DNA from 2 places in the Butyricimonas hominis genome. Region 2 is predicted to be linked to the other one. Evidence: riboswitches for the same ligand, from Rfam matches in the RefSeq annotation. Region 2 holds a riboswitch; the other holds the start of a gene.

Region 1 (8,956 bases), 110 kb from region 2:
TAGGATTTACTTCTCCTACCCATATCGCTGTTTTAGGAGAAGATAACATATATATACGAGATGAGAACAGCATAAGTGTCTTCCATCCCTCAGACCTTTCCATGACAAGAATAGCCGGAACAGAAAAAGCTCATAAAAATACAATGGCTGTCGTAGACGGAAAATTATTTGCAGCTATCTATAATCAAAAATCCTTAGTCGTTATTGAAAAAGGCAAAACAGAAATTACAACCACGATTGAATTCGATGGAAATGTATCCGGAATTATCAAATCATCGGATGACAAATTATGGGTATCGGACGAAAGTGGTAAAATTTCAAAAGTAGACCCAAACTCCTACGAGATCATAGCCTCGAATCAATTAACTGGAGAAGCCGCAGAACGATTGAAACTCAATCCCCCAAGTAGTCAAGCCGCCGCTCCTCATATTACCGCCAAGGGGGATACACTATACATGAGTGCCACAAAACCAAGCATATACTTCCACATCTTCAGCAAAGACACAACAGCCCTAATGGTTGATGCAACCCAATATATTCCAGCCTCTCCGGACTATTTTGAAGCCCAAAATTTTCAAGCATACAATACATGTGCAGTGGATCCTGTCACGGGCAGAGTTTTCTTGAACACGCTTAAAGGCTGGGGAGGATTACGGCACAACAACCATATCTCAATTTTTGATTTTACCATTGTTGTTACTTATAATAAATACACGAAAAAATATAAAAATACAATTACACCAAGACTTTGTAAAGATTACGCAAACTATTTAGATTATCCTGCCAATATATATTTCACCCACAATTTTCAACATTAAAATTCAGAAACAATGAAAAATCTTTTAAATTTGATTTTCGCTTGCATATTTGCAAGTTTTATCTTGTCTTGTAGCGAAGACATGTACACACTACCGGAAAACGAGAAGCTAACAGAAGTCAACACAACTCTTTCAAGAGCTTCTGAAAACCTTCAGCCTGTTACTAAAATCAGTGATATTCAAAACTGGACCGGCACAGGCAGCAATAGTTCTATACTTGCCATCCAATGGGTGAACGCAAAAGATATCACCAAGCCTCAAGATAATGAAATCCATTTTTTAGCATGGGGATATTACTGGGATAGTCCTACTCCAACAGGAATGGACATGGTTATGGCTATTGCTCAAAAAGATCCGCGTTTGTATGTGGTTGTCGGAGAACAATGGGGAGGTATCGTTATAAAAGGATTTGCTTATGACGGAGATAACGACGGCTTTATCAAAATTTGTAAAGGTTCAACAGTTGTTTTAACTGAAGAAAATTTCACAAATGGCATCTATTGGGAAGAAGGTCAAAGTTTTGATGGACTGACTCCTAGTGATCCGGATGATCTTTGGATGGGAGGCTGGATGGAAACCTATGCCACATACTGGTTAGGCGCAGAAGGTATCAACGTTCCAAGCCAATATACATACTCAACAGAACTAGTAGACCAACGCCAATTGAAAAAAAATTCTTGGGATGCTTGGACTTTCTCCACTATTAACTCCGCAGAAGTTAATGTAGATCCTAGACCAGATTTAATGAAAGCCGCACCCAATAATTAAAAAAGCAATAGCAGGATAATACACTTGTAAAACGACCGAAAATTTTATTTTTCGGTCGTTTCTTTTTTTGCACATATAATTTCTTAAAGTAAAATATAACACACTAATTACAAATACAGCAAGATACACTTTCCAAGAAAACTATTCTATTTGAAAACCGATTGTATAATCCGATTATTTTATCATACATTTATACTACTTCTATAGTTTCGGATTTATAAATAAGGTCTAAACTTAAAAAAACAAAAATACTTGACTTTTTAACATCATTCCTCTATCTTCGCGAAGAATAATGGAAGTGAGTGGTGTCCCTATTCGCGAATCGCGTTTCGGGATGAAAAGGGAATCAGGTGCAAATCCTGAACAGAATCCCCTGCTGTAAGTTTCACTGTACTTCCCGGGCATACTTTATCCACTGTCCCCGACACGAGGGACGGGAAGGAAGCCCCGGAGAAGGAAACGAGTCAGAAGACCTGCCACAAGCTAATATGTTTCATGTTCAATGGGAAAGGAGAACATAAACGCCAGTACCGCTTACAAGTCGATATTTGACGCCATCTTTTTCCTACAAACAGAAATGTTTGTATCCACGTGGGATACTTGGGTATGAATTAATTATTGCTTTTTTAATATATAAAATTAATTCAAAAAACAGTTATGAAGAAGTTGTATTTATTATTTATCGTGTGGGGATTAATGATCTCATTGTTTAGCGCATGTAGTGATGACAAGGAGCAAGAGCCCCCTTATATTCCTACCCTACCGGAAGTTTCCATCATTAACGTGAGCGGAATCACTACTTGCCTTCCGAAAGAAACCGTCGAATTGAAAGCAAGGTTGCTCGATCCCACGGACGTTGCCCTTCTTTGGACACTCGAAGGGGAACAAGTTTCCACCGACTCTGTTTATAAATTCACTCCCGAAGATTTCGGAGAATACCGAATCATCCTCACGGCGACCAATTCCGTGGGTTCCGATGCCGACACATTGACAATCAACGTATCTGACGGTCAATTCCGTTTCGCCAACATAAAAAACTGGACAGGGGAAGGTGAAAACCGCTCTGCTCTCGCAATTCAATGGATCACCGGTACCAATATGCTAGAACCCGCAGATGACGAAGTTTTCTTTCTCGCATGGGGATATCGCTGGGAAAAAGGGACAGAACCTCTAGGTATTGATATGTTGCGGGCGATCGCGAAAAAAGATCCCCGCCTTTATGTTGCTAAATCGGGCAGTTATATTATCGGTTTTGGCTATGATGGAAATAATGACGGAAAAATTGAAGTAAGTAACGGAAACTTGACAATCACTCAAGACAACTTTGTTGACGGCTTCTATGAACTTTCATCCCAAGACTTTGATAATTTGAAACCCGTTGATCCGGAAGATTATTGGTTAGGAGGGCTATACGAAGCTTATGCCAGTTATTGGCTAGGACAGGGCAACGTAGTTCCGGATGCCGAAGAATTCGACTATTCCAACCTTTTCGTGATCTATCGTCCTTTGGAAGACCTTTCTTGGGATGCATGGACTCTGTCCCCCATTGACTATGAGGAGATGAGGAACACTCTACCCATCCCCCGTCTATTGCAAGCGGCAGAACCCAACAAAAAATAGTCATAGACTATCATTCTGAAAAACCCGATTGCTAATCAAATTCAAGCAATCGGGTTTTATTTAAAAAAAAGCTTACTAGCGTACTACGTTGTTATTCACATTTGACTATAAATTTTCCAAATTCAAAAAGACAACAAAACACATCTATCCAAAAAGTTATCCAATTTTTATTATAATAAATTATAATTCAAAGCATTAACAACACATATATTTCAAGGAAATTATTTTATTTGAAAACCACTATTGAAATACAATTATTTTATCATACATTTGCCATGCATTCGGTTCACTCCGGTGACGAACAGGGAAGCAGGTGAAAATCCCGCACTATACCCGTAGCTGTAAGCTCTATTCAACGCTTGAATCAATGATCCACTGTCACGCTGTCGACGGGAAGGAGATTCAAAAGCGAGAGTAAGTCAGAAGACCTGCCGATTGCAAATAAATTGGAGCTTTCGGGTGAAAAGCGAAAAAGACAATTCTCTGCCATACACGATCTTTTCTCGTGTTTTCCCCGAAGTATTTTTTTAATTATTAAAATTTTAATCATGGAAACATCAACCACGTTCTCAAGAATCGTGAAACGCAACGGGGAAATTTGCGATTTCAAACCGGAAAAGATTGAACAAGCTATTTTTAAGGCAACGAGAGCCATCGGACAGCCCGATCGTAAAACGGCACGTGCCCTGTGTGACAAAGTCGTGCAAATTCTTGCCGCAAGCACACCGGAAAAGGAACTCCCGCACGTGGAACAGGTACAGGACACCGTGGAACTGGTGCTGTTCCAACACGGCGACCTGCAACTGATGAAAACGTACTTGCTTTACCGCAAGCAACACGAGCAAATCCGAAACTCGAAGACCTTACTGACAAATATAGAGGTAATGGATAATTACCTGTCATTGAGCGACTGGAGAGTAAAAGAGAGTGCTAATTCCTCGTACTCGCTGCAAGGATTGAATCAGCATATATCCACACAAATCACCTCCAATTACTGGCTAAGCCAACTCTACCCGGAACGGGTATCGGAAGCGCACAAAAGCGGGGCGTTGCATATCCACGACTTGGGATTCCTAAGCGTCTATTGCGTGGGATGGGACTTGAAGGATTTACTTACCGTCGGATTCCGGGGAGTGGAGGGGAAAGCGCAAAGCAGCCCGGCAAAGCACCTTCGCACGGCTCTCGGACAAATCGTGAATTTCTTCTATACCATGCAAGGCGAGGCCGCTGGGGCACAGGCTTTTTCTAACTTCGACACGTTCCTCGCCCCCTACATACGCTTTGACAAGTTGAACTACAAACAGGTGAAACAATGCTTGCAGGAATTCCTGTTCAACTTGAACGTACCCACCCGTGTAGGATTCCAGACACCGTTTACCAATATCACGATGGATCTCGTCGTACCCGATTTCTTGAAAAACGAACATATCGTGCACGGGGGTGAAATCAAAGAAGAGGTGTACGGGGATTTCCAAGCCGAAATGACGATACTTAACAAAGCGTTCGCCGAAGTGATGAGCGAAGGGGATGCTTCCGGCAGCCTGTTCTCGTTCCCCATCCCGACGTACAATATTACCCCGGACTTTGACTGGAATAACCCGGAGTACGAGGGCATCTGGGAAATGACAGCAAAATACGGTATTCCTTATTTCTCCAATTTCGTGAATTCGGACATGAAGCCGGATGACGTGCGCAGTATGTGTTGTCGCCTTCGTCTGGATAAACGGGAACTCATGAAACGGGGCGGCGGTTTGTTTGCAGCGAACCCGTTGACCGGATCGGTAGGTGTGGTCACGATCAACCTGCCCCGCTTGGGATATGAAGCCGCATCGGAAGAGAATTTCTTCCAACGCCTGCAACACTTGATGGAAATCAGCAAGGAAAGTCTGGAAATCAAGCGCAAAATTATTGAACGCTACACGGAAAAAGGGCTGTATCCTTATTCCAAATATTACCTGCGTTACGTGAAAGAGCGTTACGGGTGTTTCTGGAAAAACCATTTCTCGACGATCGGTATCAACGGCATGAACGAGTGTTGCATGAACTTCCTCGGGGTTCCTATTTCACACCCGGACGGGATGGGATTCGCGCAAAAAGTGATGCACTTTATGCGGGATATACTGGCACAATTCCAAGATGAAACCGGTAATATCTATAACCTTGAAGCCACTCCGGCGGAAAGTACCTCTTACCGATTCGCTTTGCTCGACACGGCCGAATATCCCGATATTATCGTTGCCAACCAAGAACAATTCAAACAGGGTGCCGATCCTTATTACACGAACTCCACGCATCTGCCCGTGAACTTCACGGACGACCTGTACGAGGCACTCGACCAACAGGACAAATTACAAACGCTGTACACGGGTGGAACTGTTTTCCACGTGTTTACCGGAGAACACCGCACGTCCGCACAAGCGGCTAAAAACATGATTCGTAAGGTAACGGCAAATTTCCGCCTGCCTTATATCACGCTCTCGCCCTCGTTCAGCATATGCCCCTCGCACGGGTACATCGCGGGAGAACATTTCAAATGTCCGCGTTGCGGGGCTTCCTCGGAAGTGTACAGCCGGATAGTAGGGTACATGCGTCCCGTGAGCCAATGGAACAACGGGAAACGAGCCGAGTTCGACGACCGGAAACTGTTTGACAAGAGCGTCCGGGAAAAAGAAAGCGTACTATGCGAATAGGAGGATTTGTCAAACAAAGCCTAATCGACTGGGAAGGCAAAGTATCCGCAGTGATATTCACGAAAGGTTGCAATTTTCGCTGCGGTTACTGCCACAATCCATCTCTTGTACTGCCGGAATTACTCCGGCAGACACAAGACTTAAAGGAAGAGGAGATATTCGGTTTTCTCGATAAACGATTAGGGTGGCTTGATGGGGTGGTGATATCCGGGGGTGAACCGACATTGCACGAAGACCTGCTCCCGTTTATCCAAAAAATAAAAGCTCTCGGGTTACCCGTGAAACTCGACACGAACGGGTCGAATCCGGAGCTTTTACAACAACTGATTGCAGGACGATGGATAGATGCCGTGGCAATGGATATCAAATCCTCCCTCTCGCTCCCCTGCTACCGAAAGGTAAATTACACGATGACAGCCTCGTTGCTGGAAAAGATACAAGAGTCCATCCGGATTATCAAAACCTCCGGACTGGAATACCAGTTCCGGACGACGGTTATCCCGCAAGTGCAAAGCCCCGAGGACATCCAAAACTTACAGGAAAAATTCTCAGGTACACACTATGTCATGCAGGAGTTCCGGGACGGGGATATTCTGGATAAATATATACACGAATAAACGAAATAATATTACTTTTACACACCCATTTTATATATCAAGATTATGCAGAAGTTCATTTTATTATCCATATTATTTATCACGGCAATCACCGGATACTCACAAAAACGTATCGTATCGCTTGCCGCCTCCATCACGCAAAACCTGTATCTTTTAGGAGCAAACGAGGACATCGTGGGCTGCACCCGTTTTTGCATCACGGAACCGGCAGATTCTATTCCCGTCGTAGCGGATGCCGTAAACGTGAACATGGAGAAGATCGTAGCTCTCCGTCCCGATATCGTTCTCACCGGAGGACTTACTCCGCCTAAAGTTCTGGAAGGACTCGAACGCATGGGTATAAAGACGCTACGACTGGAACAACCCAAAAACTTCGAGGAGATATGCGAGCAATTCATTATTCTGGGAGAATTATCAAATAAGAAGACAAAAGCGGAAAGCACCGTGCAGGAGTGCAAAACACGATTGGAAGAAGCCAAGAAAAACATTCCTTCCGACAGATATCCCAAGGTATTCATGGAGATCGGATGCGACCCGTTGTATACCGCCCTGCCCGGATCGTTCATGCACGACTATATCCAACAAACCGGTGGGATAAATATCGCCAAAGACCTCGACAATGCTATGATATCCAAAGAATTTGTTCTTCTCCAAAACCCGGATATCATTTTCATCGTCGGCATGGGCATCGTGGGCGAAAACGAGATTTCCAAATGGAAAGAGATCAATAGCCTCAATGCCGTGAAAAATGACAAGCTATTCCCGCTTGACGACTACATTTGCAGCCCCACGCCCATCACTTTCGTGGAGACGGTAGAAGAGTTGATCAAACTACTGTATTGATCAGGCAATTTGTATCCCGAGCTTACGGAAATTCTTCGGCTGACCGAAAAGCACGAACACGTCTTTTGTCGTGAACACAAGGTCGGCAGGAGGATTGTCCATGACCAGCGTTTTACCGGCCTTAGCATCGTAACGCTTTAACGCTACCAGCTTTAACCCGAACTCTTCCTCGAAATTGGCATCCTCTAACTTTCGTCCCACGAAAGTGGAATGTACTTCCCACTCGATAATTAAATGGTCGTCGTCCACCACGTAAGAATCAATTGTCGTACCCAACTCCACTTTCGTGGCAAAGAAATCGGCATATTCCCACTCGGGGTTTACGATTTCCGTGATTCCCATAGACGTTAAAATCACCTTGTGCACGGGAGAGATGGAACGGGCTACGATACGCTTCACCCCAAACTGCTTCAACAGCGCTATCACGAATAACGAGGTTCCAAAATCCTTACCGAATACCACGAACACTACATCCACGTCCAGCAACGGCAAGGTCTGCAACGCTTGGGCATTCTTCACGTCCAACGCTACAGTGTTCGTGATCGATTCCTTGTACAAATTGATCTTACTAATATCCGAATCGACGCCCAATACTTCATTCCCCCGCTTTGTCAACCGTTGTGACAGAGCAAGCCCGAAATTTCCCAGTCCAAATACAATACACTTCATAATAATTGAAAATTGAGAATTGAAAATTGAAAATGAAAAACATATTTTCCATTTCCGAGATTCAATTCGTTATTATATATCATTACCTTTTCCATTTATATTATCTGTCCAAATTATTATTCACGTCCTACTCTAATCATTTTCAATTTTCAACTTTCAATTTTCAATTATTAAAGTATTACCGTGTCGTCCGGATAAGTGTACAGTTTCACTTCCTGCCTGCGGATAAAGCAAGCCAGAAGGGTGAGCAAACCGACACGACCGACGAACATCGTGAGGCTGACGATCAGTTTGCCCGCAACACTCAGATGCGGAGTCAGATCCATGGTCAATCCTACCGTACCCAAGGCGGAAACGATCTCGAACACGGCTTGAGTTATCGTGGCTGTCGGTTCCAAGATGATAATAGCGAATGTACCCAGAATAATCCAAAGGATGGAAAGCACTATCACGGAATGTGCCCGATTCACGTTCTCCCGGGTCAGTTGACGATGCGCTACCACTACCCGATCGTTTCCCGTGAGATTCGCCCAAATATTCTTCAACGCGATCACGAATGTAGTTACTTTTATACCACCGCCCGTGGACATAGGAGCCGCACCAATCCACATCAACACGATAGTCAGAAAGATTGTCGTCGGGTGCAAAATGGATATATTCACGTTATTGAAACCCGCCGTACGGGGCGTCACCGCTCCCATGAACGAGGTCGCGAATTTACCCGTCAGGGACATTCCCTCCAAGGCATTGTGATTCTCGAATATCCAGAACAATCCCGTTCCCACGACCAGCAACACCAAGGTTGTCGGCAACACAATACGGGTTGTCGTACTCACGATACGGGGTTCATGAACCACCTTGTAATTCAGTCCCAACATACATTTTATCTGATTCCGGATTCCATAGTGCAGAAGACGCCCGTAATTAAACA
Region 2 (8,956 bases):
TTCCCAACGGTAGCCGATGCCATAAGTGGGCAGGGTGTGGCTCCATTTAAACTTGTCCATGTCCGGAAACACGTTTCCGGCACCTGCCCACGCGGTTATGCCGTGGCGGTTGTATATTTTTTGACGGAGTTCTACTTGCGCCTGTATCAGGTCATTGTCCCGGTAGCGACCCTCGTAGTAACCTCTCATGCTGTACGAACCGCCCATCAGGGCAACCATACTCCACGGGGTGTCCCCGTAGTTGAATATTCCTTGTAATTGCGTGGCAACGATAGCTCCTTTCCACGCTTTGTGATAATACCGGAAGTCGAAGCTGGTACGCTTGAAATCCTGATCGTTACCGAGGAAGCCGGGAAAGAACTGTTGCTCCAGTTGTACGTAGATTCCCTTGTAAGGGTTCGGGATAAAATCTCTCGAGTCATACGAGATGATGATTCCGGGTCCGAAGGTGGTGACGTTCTTGGGTGCCCCGTTGAGGAAGCTGATGTCGTCGAAATCTTTCGCGTTCACGTTGCGGAACATGAGGTTGGGACCCACGTAGAGGTTGGGAGCCAGACGCCACAGGAGTTCGAGTTTGACTTGTTGTTCCAGTCGTTTATATTCGGTTTTGCGGTCTTCATGTCTGCCGGCTTCATAACCGATGCCCCAGAATTCGCTGGGGAAGGAGAAGAAGTACATGTTGGCGTTGAGCCGGAAACGGTCACGCGGGAAGATGCTATTGTTCCGGATTCCCAGCAGGTAGAAACCCGTGGTGGTGATGTCCCCGTAGATGGCGACGTTGGAGGGGGATATGGTTTTGTCGTGCCGGTCGATACGGTACAGCCCGGATGCCACGAGTCCGAGCCCCAGTTTGGTGTCGCTCGAAAAATGCGGTCCCCCGATAATAGAGAAGTCGAATCGCTTTTCGGCTTTCTCTTTGTTGGCGTCCGCGAAATAACGGTAGAACCGATGGAAGAATCCGGTCTTCACGGGTGTGGTGTCAACGGTGACCGTGTCTTGCCCGTTGGCGGAAAGCGACAGGACGCATAATAACGCGATATATAGTGTATGTCGAATCATTTCAGATTGATAAAGTTAAATTAGCATAGATTAAACAATCATTCATCTCGTGATTTCCTTGTACGCAATATTTGTGCCAATTGTTGGGTTAGCCGACAGAGATTCTTTTGGCAGGTCGTATAATCATTAGGGAAAAGTAAGGGAATTCGATTTCCACGAGGGCGTTCCGGTCGGTTTCATGTTGTTCGTTCGCGGTACCCACGTTTTGGTAATAGTGGTATTCGGCATCCGGGTGTTGACGGATGAATTCGTGGACGGTATCGGTGCATTGCGATAATTTCATGATGACGATAACGTGGTTCGTGGTGGTGAGTTCGTGAAGTTCTTCCAGCGTTGTTTTACCCGGTAGGACGATGAGTTTTTCTTCTTGTTTCACGATATGAAGTCCCGATACCGCTCCCGCGGCGATGAACGCGGGTACTCCGGCAATGACGGAGGTGGGGATGTGCATGGAGGCGAGTTTCTCGAACATGTAGTTGCCGGAAGAGTAGAAGCCGGAATCGCCTTCGGCAGTGACGGCAACCGTTTTCCCCTCGGCAATCCGTGCCGCGATTTCGAGGCAGAGTTCATCGTAAGCCCGGTTGGCAAACGTGCGGTCTTTGGACATCGGGACGTGGAAGACTCGGATTTTACTAGCCTCGACGGGTAGGGACAGGATGATGTCCCGGGAGTATGATTTGAAAGTCCCTTCTTTGCTTTTCGTACCGGGGCAATAGATTACGTCAACTTCCTGCAAGGCTTTTAATGCCTTGACCGTTATTAACTCCGGATTGCCCGGACCGAGGGAGATGCTGATTACTTTCATAGTCTATTAAGTCTATAAAGTCCGTAAAGTCTATAAGGTCCATAAGGTCAGTTCTCGAAGTTGTCGTGATGTTTCTGGTGTTTGGGACTTTACGACTTTATGGACCTTATGGACTTTATGGACCTTTTGAACTGATTTCGGGTGCAAAAGTCGTTAAAAAACGGATACGCTCAAAATAATATTTATATATTTGCAGGCGTCTTGGTGCTTCCGTGTTGGAAGAAAAGGGAATCCGGTGAAATTCCGGGGCTGTCCCCGCAGCTGTAAAGTCGTTTCCTGCCTCGAGGGTGGGCAGATTTTTTCTATAAAGCCACTGGATTGGAATCCGGGAAGGAGAAAAGATGACAAGCCAGAAAACCTGCCAGATGACACGAATGATTAATACTTTCGGAGGAAAAGAGATGAATGGATTAGTACGTTTATTGTGTATTTTGTGTGCTTGCGGAGTGTTTTGTTGCTGCAAGTCGAAAACGAGTAAGAAGTCGGTCGAGAAACAGACCGTTCAGGCGGGGAGCGATTCGATTCCCCGGGTTCGGATTAAATACGCTAAAGGGTTTTGGTTGGAGTACCGGGACGGGTATGCCGTGTTGAATGTCAAAGACCCGCAGGAGAGTAGCCACACGTGTTACCAGTACGCTTTGATTCCCCGGAGGAAGAAGGTGCAAACCCCGGCGGGGGTGCCCGTGGTGGAGGTTCCGGTGCGGAGCGTGGTGTGCATGACTTCTTTGCAGTTGTCTAATTTTATCAAACTGGACGCAACGGACCGGGTGGTGGGTATCACGAGTACCCGTTTCCTTTTTAACGGGGAGATGCAGAAGCGGGTGGACGAGGGGAAGACTCGCCGTATCGGGATAGAGGGGAATTTTGATAACGAGATTATCATGAGCCTGAATCCCGACCTGATGCTGATTTCGCCTTTTAAACGCGGGGGGTATGATGCCGTGAAAGATATCGGGATTCCTCTGGTGCCGCATCTCGGGTACAAGGAGATGACTCCTCTCGGGCAGGCGGAATGGATTAAGTTCGTGGGGTTGTTGCTGGGAATGGAGGATAAGGCGGGGGTGGAATTTGACCGGATAGAGAACCGGTATAATTCGTTGAAAGCGATGGTCGGTGACGTGGAACGTCGTCCCGTGGTATTTAGCGGGGAGTTGAGAGGCGGAGTGTGGTATGCCGTGGGGGGAAAGAGTTTTCTGGCACAGCTTTTCCATGACGCGGGTGCGGATTATTTCTTGAAAGACGACCCCCGTTCGGGTGGGGTGACGTTGGATTTCGAGACGGTGTACAATCAGGCGGAGAGTGCCGACTACTGGAGAATCGCGAATAGTTTTGCCGGGGAGTATTGTTATGCGGCGTTGAAGGCGCAAGACGAGCGTTACGCTGATTTCAAGGCTTTTAAGGATAAACGTGTCATTTATTGTAACATGCGGGAGAAGCCGTTTTACGAGAGTATGCCCGCAGAACCGGAGGTGGTGCTTGCCGATATGATTCGGGTGTTTCACCCGGGTGTGTTGCCCGACCATGAACCGGTGTATTACGATTTGCTTAATAAATAAGAGTGCATGGGACGAGGGAGAAATACGATATGGATGTTTTTTATCACGGTGTCTATCGTGGTGTTCTTGTTATTGAATATGTTGTTGGGCTCGGTGGCTATCCCGTTTTCATCGGTTTGGAACGTGCTGACGGGTAGCGGGGAGGAACCGGTGGCTTGGCAGAATATAATTTTGAAGTCCCGGTTGCCGCAGGCGTTGACGGCGTTGGTGGCGGGCGCGGGACTTTCTATCAGCGGGTTGCAGATGCAGACTATTTTCCGTAATCCGTTGGCGGGACCTTCCGTGCTGGGTATCAGTTCGGGGGCGAGTCTGGGGGTGGCTTTCGTGGTGTTGTTGTCCGGTAAACTGGGGGGAGTGGCCTTGAGTCGTCTGGGATTTATCGGGGAGGTGGCGCTGTCTGTCGCGGCTATCGTGGGGGCGTTGTCCGTGATGGGATTAATCGTTTTCGCTTCCCGGAAGATACGGGGGAGTGTTACTCTCTTGATTATCGGGGTGATGATAGGGTATATCGCGAATGCCGTTATCGGGGTACTGAAGTTTTTCAGCGTGGAGGAGGATATCAAGGCGTACGTGATTTGGGGATTAGGTAGTTTCGCCCGGGTTTCGGGGAACCAGATGATGTTGTTTGTGACGATTATGGCGGTGATTATCCCGCTGTCTTTTTTGTTGATTAAGCCGTTGAATCTGTTGATGCTGGGGGACGGGTACGCCCGTAATCTGGGACTGAATATTAATCGTGCCCGGGTGTGGGTGATTACTTGCTCCGGGGTGTTGACTGCGATTGTCACGGCTTATTGTGGTCCGATTATCTTTTTGGGGTTGGCGGTGCCTCACTTGTGTCGCACGATATTCCAGACTTCGGACCACCGGATATTGATGCCGACCTCGATGCTGGTGGGGGCCTCGCTGGCGTTGCTTTGTAATCTGATAGCCCGTTTGCCGGGGTTCGAGGGGGCTTTGCCCGTGAATTCGGTGACGGCATTGGTCGGGGCGCCGGTGGTGGCGTCGGTGTTGTTCGGGAAACGGAAGAGGAATGAGGTGGAAATTTAATGATTTACGATTTGTGATTTTAAATTTGGGTTATGGTTCGTTTGGTAAATCTTTCTATCGGGTACAGGGGTAAGAGCGACACGAAGGTGGTGGCTCAAGGGATTTGCACGGAGATAAACGGGGGGGAGTTGACTTGTCTTTTGGGGGCGAATGGGGTGGGGAAGTCCACGCTTTTGCGCACCTTGTCGGCGTTTCAACCGAAGTTGGGAGGGGAGATTTTTATTATGGGGCGGGAACTCGGTACTTATTCAGACAAGGAGTTGTCGAAGACGATAGGCGTGGTGCTGACCGAGAAATGCGACGTGCGCAACATGAGTGCCCGGGAGTTGATAGGGATGGGAAGAAGTCCGTATACCGGTTTCTGGGGAACGCTTGACAAGGAGGACAGCCGGATAGTGGAGGAGTCGATAGCGCTGGTGAAGATTGAGAATCTGGCTTCCCGTATGGTACACACGCTGAGTGACGGGGAGCGGCAGAAGGTGATGATAGCGAAAGCGTTGGCACAACAGACACCCGTGATATTTTTGGATGAGCCGACGGCATTTTTGGATTTCCCGAGTAAGGTGGAGATTATGCAGTTGCTTCACCAGTTGACACGGGAAACCGGGAAGACGATATTTCTTTCGACGCACGATTTGGAACTCGCCTTGCAGATTGCCGACAAGATATGGCTGATGGATAAGCAACACGGCATCACGATAGGCACACCGGAAGATTTGGCGTTGGAGGGACATCTGAGTAGTTTTTTTGCCCGTAAGGGGATTGTTTTTGATATGGAAACGGGGTTGTTCCGGATAGAGAATCAATATACTTCGCGCGTGCGGTTGCAGGGACACGGGCAAAAGTATGCCATGGTGCGGAAGGCGTTGCAGCGTAACGGAATGTTGGCTAACCGGAACGTGGAGTCGGAGGTGTACGTGGAAACGGGTGATTTGACAACTTCGGGTTTCAGGATTAACGTGCCGGGAAAGCCCGTGATAGAGGTGCAGACGATTGAAGAGTTGTTAAGCGCTATGCCTGCTGTCTTGCCGGAAGGGTAAAAAATAAGGCAACTCCTTATTCAGAGCCGCCTTGCTTCTTTTGCGGTTGTAAACTTTCTTTGATTTGTGAACCCTGCTGATGTTCACGGGATGGAGATGCTCCCGTATCTCTTCTTCCCTTCGGGCTTTCCTCGTTGCTTTCAAGTAGTCTTCCCGAGTAATTTTGGTTTTGTTTTTCATTATAATTTATTTTCGGCAAAGATACGCAATTATTTTGATAATCTAATCACTTGATTTTCTCGTTGCAGGGCAAATGCGTCAAAACGCTTTTCGCCCTGTCCTCGTTGCTGATTGCTTAATCTTTTGACGGACTTATTCTTCCGGAATAAGAATAATCTCTAAACGTGTCCGCGAGAGCAGGGGAAGGCATTGGGTGTAGCAATGTTGCACGAGGGTATCGAAGAAAGCGGGGGTGTGGGCAAAGATGTCCCATAGTTCGCGGGCGAGGGTGATGTCGGCAATGCGGGCTATGGATGAAGGGGGGCATTGGCTTTCGGCGGCGAGGCGGGTGATGAAGGCTTTGTTCATGACGACGTGTTTGCTATGCGTGTCGAGGTTGCCCTCGGCGAGTTTGACGGCTTTGCCTATCATGATGCCCATGGTGACGGAGGGGATGGACTCGGTTTCTGCCAGTTTGAGGGTTTCGCCGATGAAGTTGCCGTAGTGGATAAAGGCTTGGTCGGGCAGTTCGGGGAAGCGGGAACGGAGTGTCTTTTCGCTCTTGGCGCCGGAGTTGATGACGATGTGGTTACAGCCAAGGGCTTTGGCTACCTGTATTTCTTTGCGGATGCTGTTGACGAAGGCTTCCGAGGAGAAAGGGCGTACTACTCCGGAGGTGCCGATGATGGAAATACCGCCCGTGATGCCGAGGCGGGGATTGAATGTCTTGGTGGCGAGTTCCCTGCCGCCGGGTACGGAGATACGGATGTTGATGCCGAGTATATCCTTATGCTCCCGGAGCAGGCGTTCCGCTTCCCGGGTCATCATGGTACGGGGAGTGGTATTGATGGCTGGTTCCCCCACGGGTATGCCCAAACCGGGAAGCGTGACGGTGCCGACTCCTTCGCCTTGTAGAAAATGGACGCCGGGAGTGGCGGACGGGGTAATTTCCGTGTATATCGTGTAGCCGTTCGTGACGTCCGGGTCATCTCCCGCGTCTTTGGTAATGCCACAAGTGCAGGAGTTCGGGGCAAACGTGCAGGAGGCAACGGGAAAGGTGATAGTTTCACCGTTGGGGAGGGTGATTGTCGATTGCTGTTGCGGTTCGCCCGTGAGGAGTCCTTGCAGGGCGGCTACCGTGGCGGCTGTGGCGCAGGAGCCTGTCGTGAATCCGCTTCGCAAGGGGAAGAATCCCGGCACGAGTCGTTCCACCCGGTAGCGTAGCCCGTGTTCCCCGTTTACGGTGTAAAAACTTTCGGGTAACGCGGGACGGCGAATGACGAGCACGGGGATGCCGAGGGCTTTTGCCGCTGTAATCTTCTCGGAGTAGAAACCCGATTCTCCGCTCTCTTTGGTGATGATGGCGTCCGGTTGAATCTCCCGGAATAGAGCCGCCTCGTCCTGTTTATCCTGCCAGAAGAGTAATCTTTCCCGGGGGAAGCCTGCCCGAAGTGCGAGGTCGAGTGATTGTTCCCGGTCGAGTACGCGGAACCAGCAAGGTGTCTTTTCCCAATAGCGGCGCATCTTGCCGATGGTTTGTACCCCGGTAAGGGCGAGTAGGTTGCGGATGTGGTGGTGTTCAAGGTAATCTATGGCGTCGTCGAACGTGTCGCACCAGACGAGCGATTCGTCCCGCTCGGGATAGAGGCGCTCTAAACGGATGACGGGGATGTCCAAGCGTTCGGACACGGCGGCTATATTGGCGTGCAGTTGGGAGGCGAAGGGGTGTGCGGCATCCACGATAAGCCGGATGTCATGGCGGGTGCAAAAGTTTTGCATCTCGCTTGTAGCCATGCCCCCGGCAACACGGGTACCGTGTTTACACTCGATTTGTTGCGTGTCACTTTTGGTCGAGTAGTAATAGGGGGAGCCTGCCTCGTCGAGTACCCGGACAGCCGTTCTGCCTTCTGTTGTTCCGCCGAATATGAGGACCATGATATTTACGATTTATGATTTACGATTTATGATTATCTAATTTCTGAACAGGTGTTTGAATTGGTGTGAATATAGTTTTGACAGTCCCTCGCGGTTATCGATGGCATCGCCGACGACAATCATGGTGGTGAGGGTGAGGTTGTTTTCTTTCACGATACGGGCGAGGTCTTGCAATTGTCCCCGGAAGATGCGTTCGTCTTTCCACGTGAGGTGGTAGCATGCTGCCACGGGAGTGGTGGGCGGGTAGTGTTGCAGGAGTTCGCTTTGTACTTGGTCGACAATGGAGGCACTGAGGAAAATACACATGGTGCTTTGCGAGCGTGCCAGCATGTGCAGTTTTTCTTTCTCGGGCATGGGGGTGCGTCCTTCGCCTCGCGTGAGGATGATGGTCTGCACCTTTTCGGGTATGGTGAATTGCGATTGCAGGGCGGCAGCGGCGGCGAGGAAGGAAGAGATGCCGGGGGTGATGTGGTAGTCCATGCCGTACTCGTCGAAGAATGCCATTTGTTCCTGTATTGCCCCGTATATGCACGGGTCGCCCGTGTGAAGGCGCACGACGAAGAGTCCCTTGTCGTAAAATTCTTTCATGAGGCTGAATTGTTCCTCGAGTGTCATCGTGGCGGAACTGCGCACGGTGGCACCGGGTTTGGCGTAATAGGTCAATTCCACGGGCACGAGGCTTCCGGCGTAAAGGATAAGGTCTGCCGCTTCAAGGAAGTTTTTGCCTTTCACGGAGATAAGTTCCGGGTCACCGGGTCCGGCACCCACGATTTCGATAAATCCCCGGCGTTCTGCCGCCCGGTCGAGAGCCACGGCAAAGGTGAAGTCGTTGCCCTCGGATAGTTTCCCTTTCTGTTTTTCTACTAATAATCTGTCGTTTAAAGATGTTGCTAATGCACTAGCTTCTGCAACGCTCGGTACGGAGGTGACTTCCAGTACTTTCTTCGAGGGATTGGGTATCTTGATTTCAGCAAGTTCTATCGGGTCGTAAATATGTACAGGAATGTTACCGGCTTTTCTAGTGATTTCGTCAACGAGCGCTTCCTTCTCTTTTAAATCAATAGTGGATACGGTTGCTAACGCGAGGGGAGATAGGTGTTTTGCCTCAAGACTATGGAATATATATTCCGTTACTCCCTCGGGATTGCAGTTTTTGCGGCAGCCGACGCCCAAGTGGAGCACTGCCGGGCGGTAGTACAACGCGGGTATCGGGCTCTCGTGTCGGAACGGGGTAACGGCAACGAGGAGTTGGAATTTGCCGAAGTCGATATCCTCGAAATGGTAGAATATTTTCACGTGTTCCGGCGCGGTACGTTCCAGATAACGGGTGCCTTCGTCCCGCGTGTCAAGGA

Evidence for each region. Region 2 has a riboswitch for cobalamin ahead of H8S64_RS00340 (ABC transporter substrate-binding protein). Riboswitches for the same ligand answer to the same signal wherever they lie in the genome.
Region 1: linked by a shared signal. The riboswitch ahead of H8S64_RS00735 (PKD domain-containing protein) and the one ahead of H8S64_RS00340 (ABC transporter substrate-binding protein) in region 2 are both predicted to bind cobalamin.

What each region holds. Positions count from the first base shown of each region.
Region 1 is NZ_JACOOH010000001.1:195,502-204,457, forward strand. Features, by position in the region: gene H8S64_RS00725 (DUF5074 domain-containing protein) at 1-818, shown strand, start outside; gene H8S64_RS00730 (hypothetical protein) at 831-1,586, shown strand; cobalamin riboswitch at 1,873-2,081, shown strand; gene H8S64_RS00735 (PKD domain-containing protein) at 2,244-3,206, shown strand; cobalamin riboswitch at 3,472-3,656, shown strand; gene H8S64_RS00740 (ribonucleoside triphosphate reductase) at 3,755-5,896, shown strand; gene H8S64_RS00745 (anaerobic ribonucleoside-triphosphate reductase activating protein) at 5,887-6,513, shown strand; gene H8S64_RS00750 (ABC transporter substrate-binding protein) at 6,559-7,356, shown strand; gene H8S64_RS00755 (potassium channel family protein) at 7,357-8,025, opposite strand; gene H8S64_RS00760 (TrkH family potassium uptake protein) at 8,196-8,956, opposite strand, start outside.
Region 2 is NZ_JACOOH010000001.1:82,227-91,182, reverse strand. Features, by position in the region: gene H8S64_RS00350 (BamA/TamA family outer membrane protein) at 1-1,059, opposite strand, end outside; gene cobI (precorrin-2 C(20)-methyltransferase) at 1,148-1,864, opposite strand; cobalamin riboswitch at 2,050-2,244, shown strand; gene H8S64_RS00340 (ABC transporter substrate-binding protein) at 2,266-3,420, shown strand; gene H8S64_RS00335 (iron chelate uptake ABC transporter family permease subunit) at 3,427-4,470, shown strand; gene H8S64_RS00330 (ABC transporter ATP-binding protein) at 4,503-5,510, shown strand; gene H8S64_RS00325 (hypothetical protein) at 5,475-5,690, opposite strand; gene cbiD (cobalt-precorrin-5B (C(1))-methyltransferase CbiD) at 5,823-7,604, opposite strand; gene cobM (precorrin-4 C(11)-methyltransferase) at 7,641-8,956, opposite strand, start outside.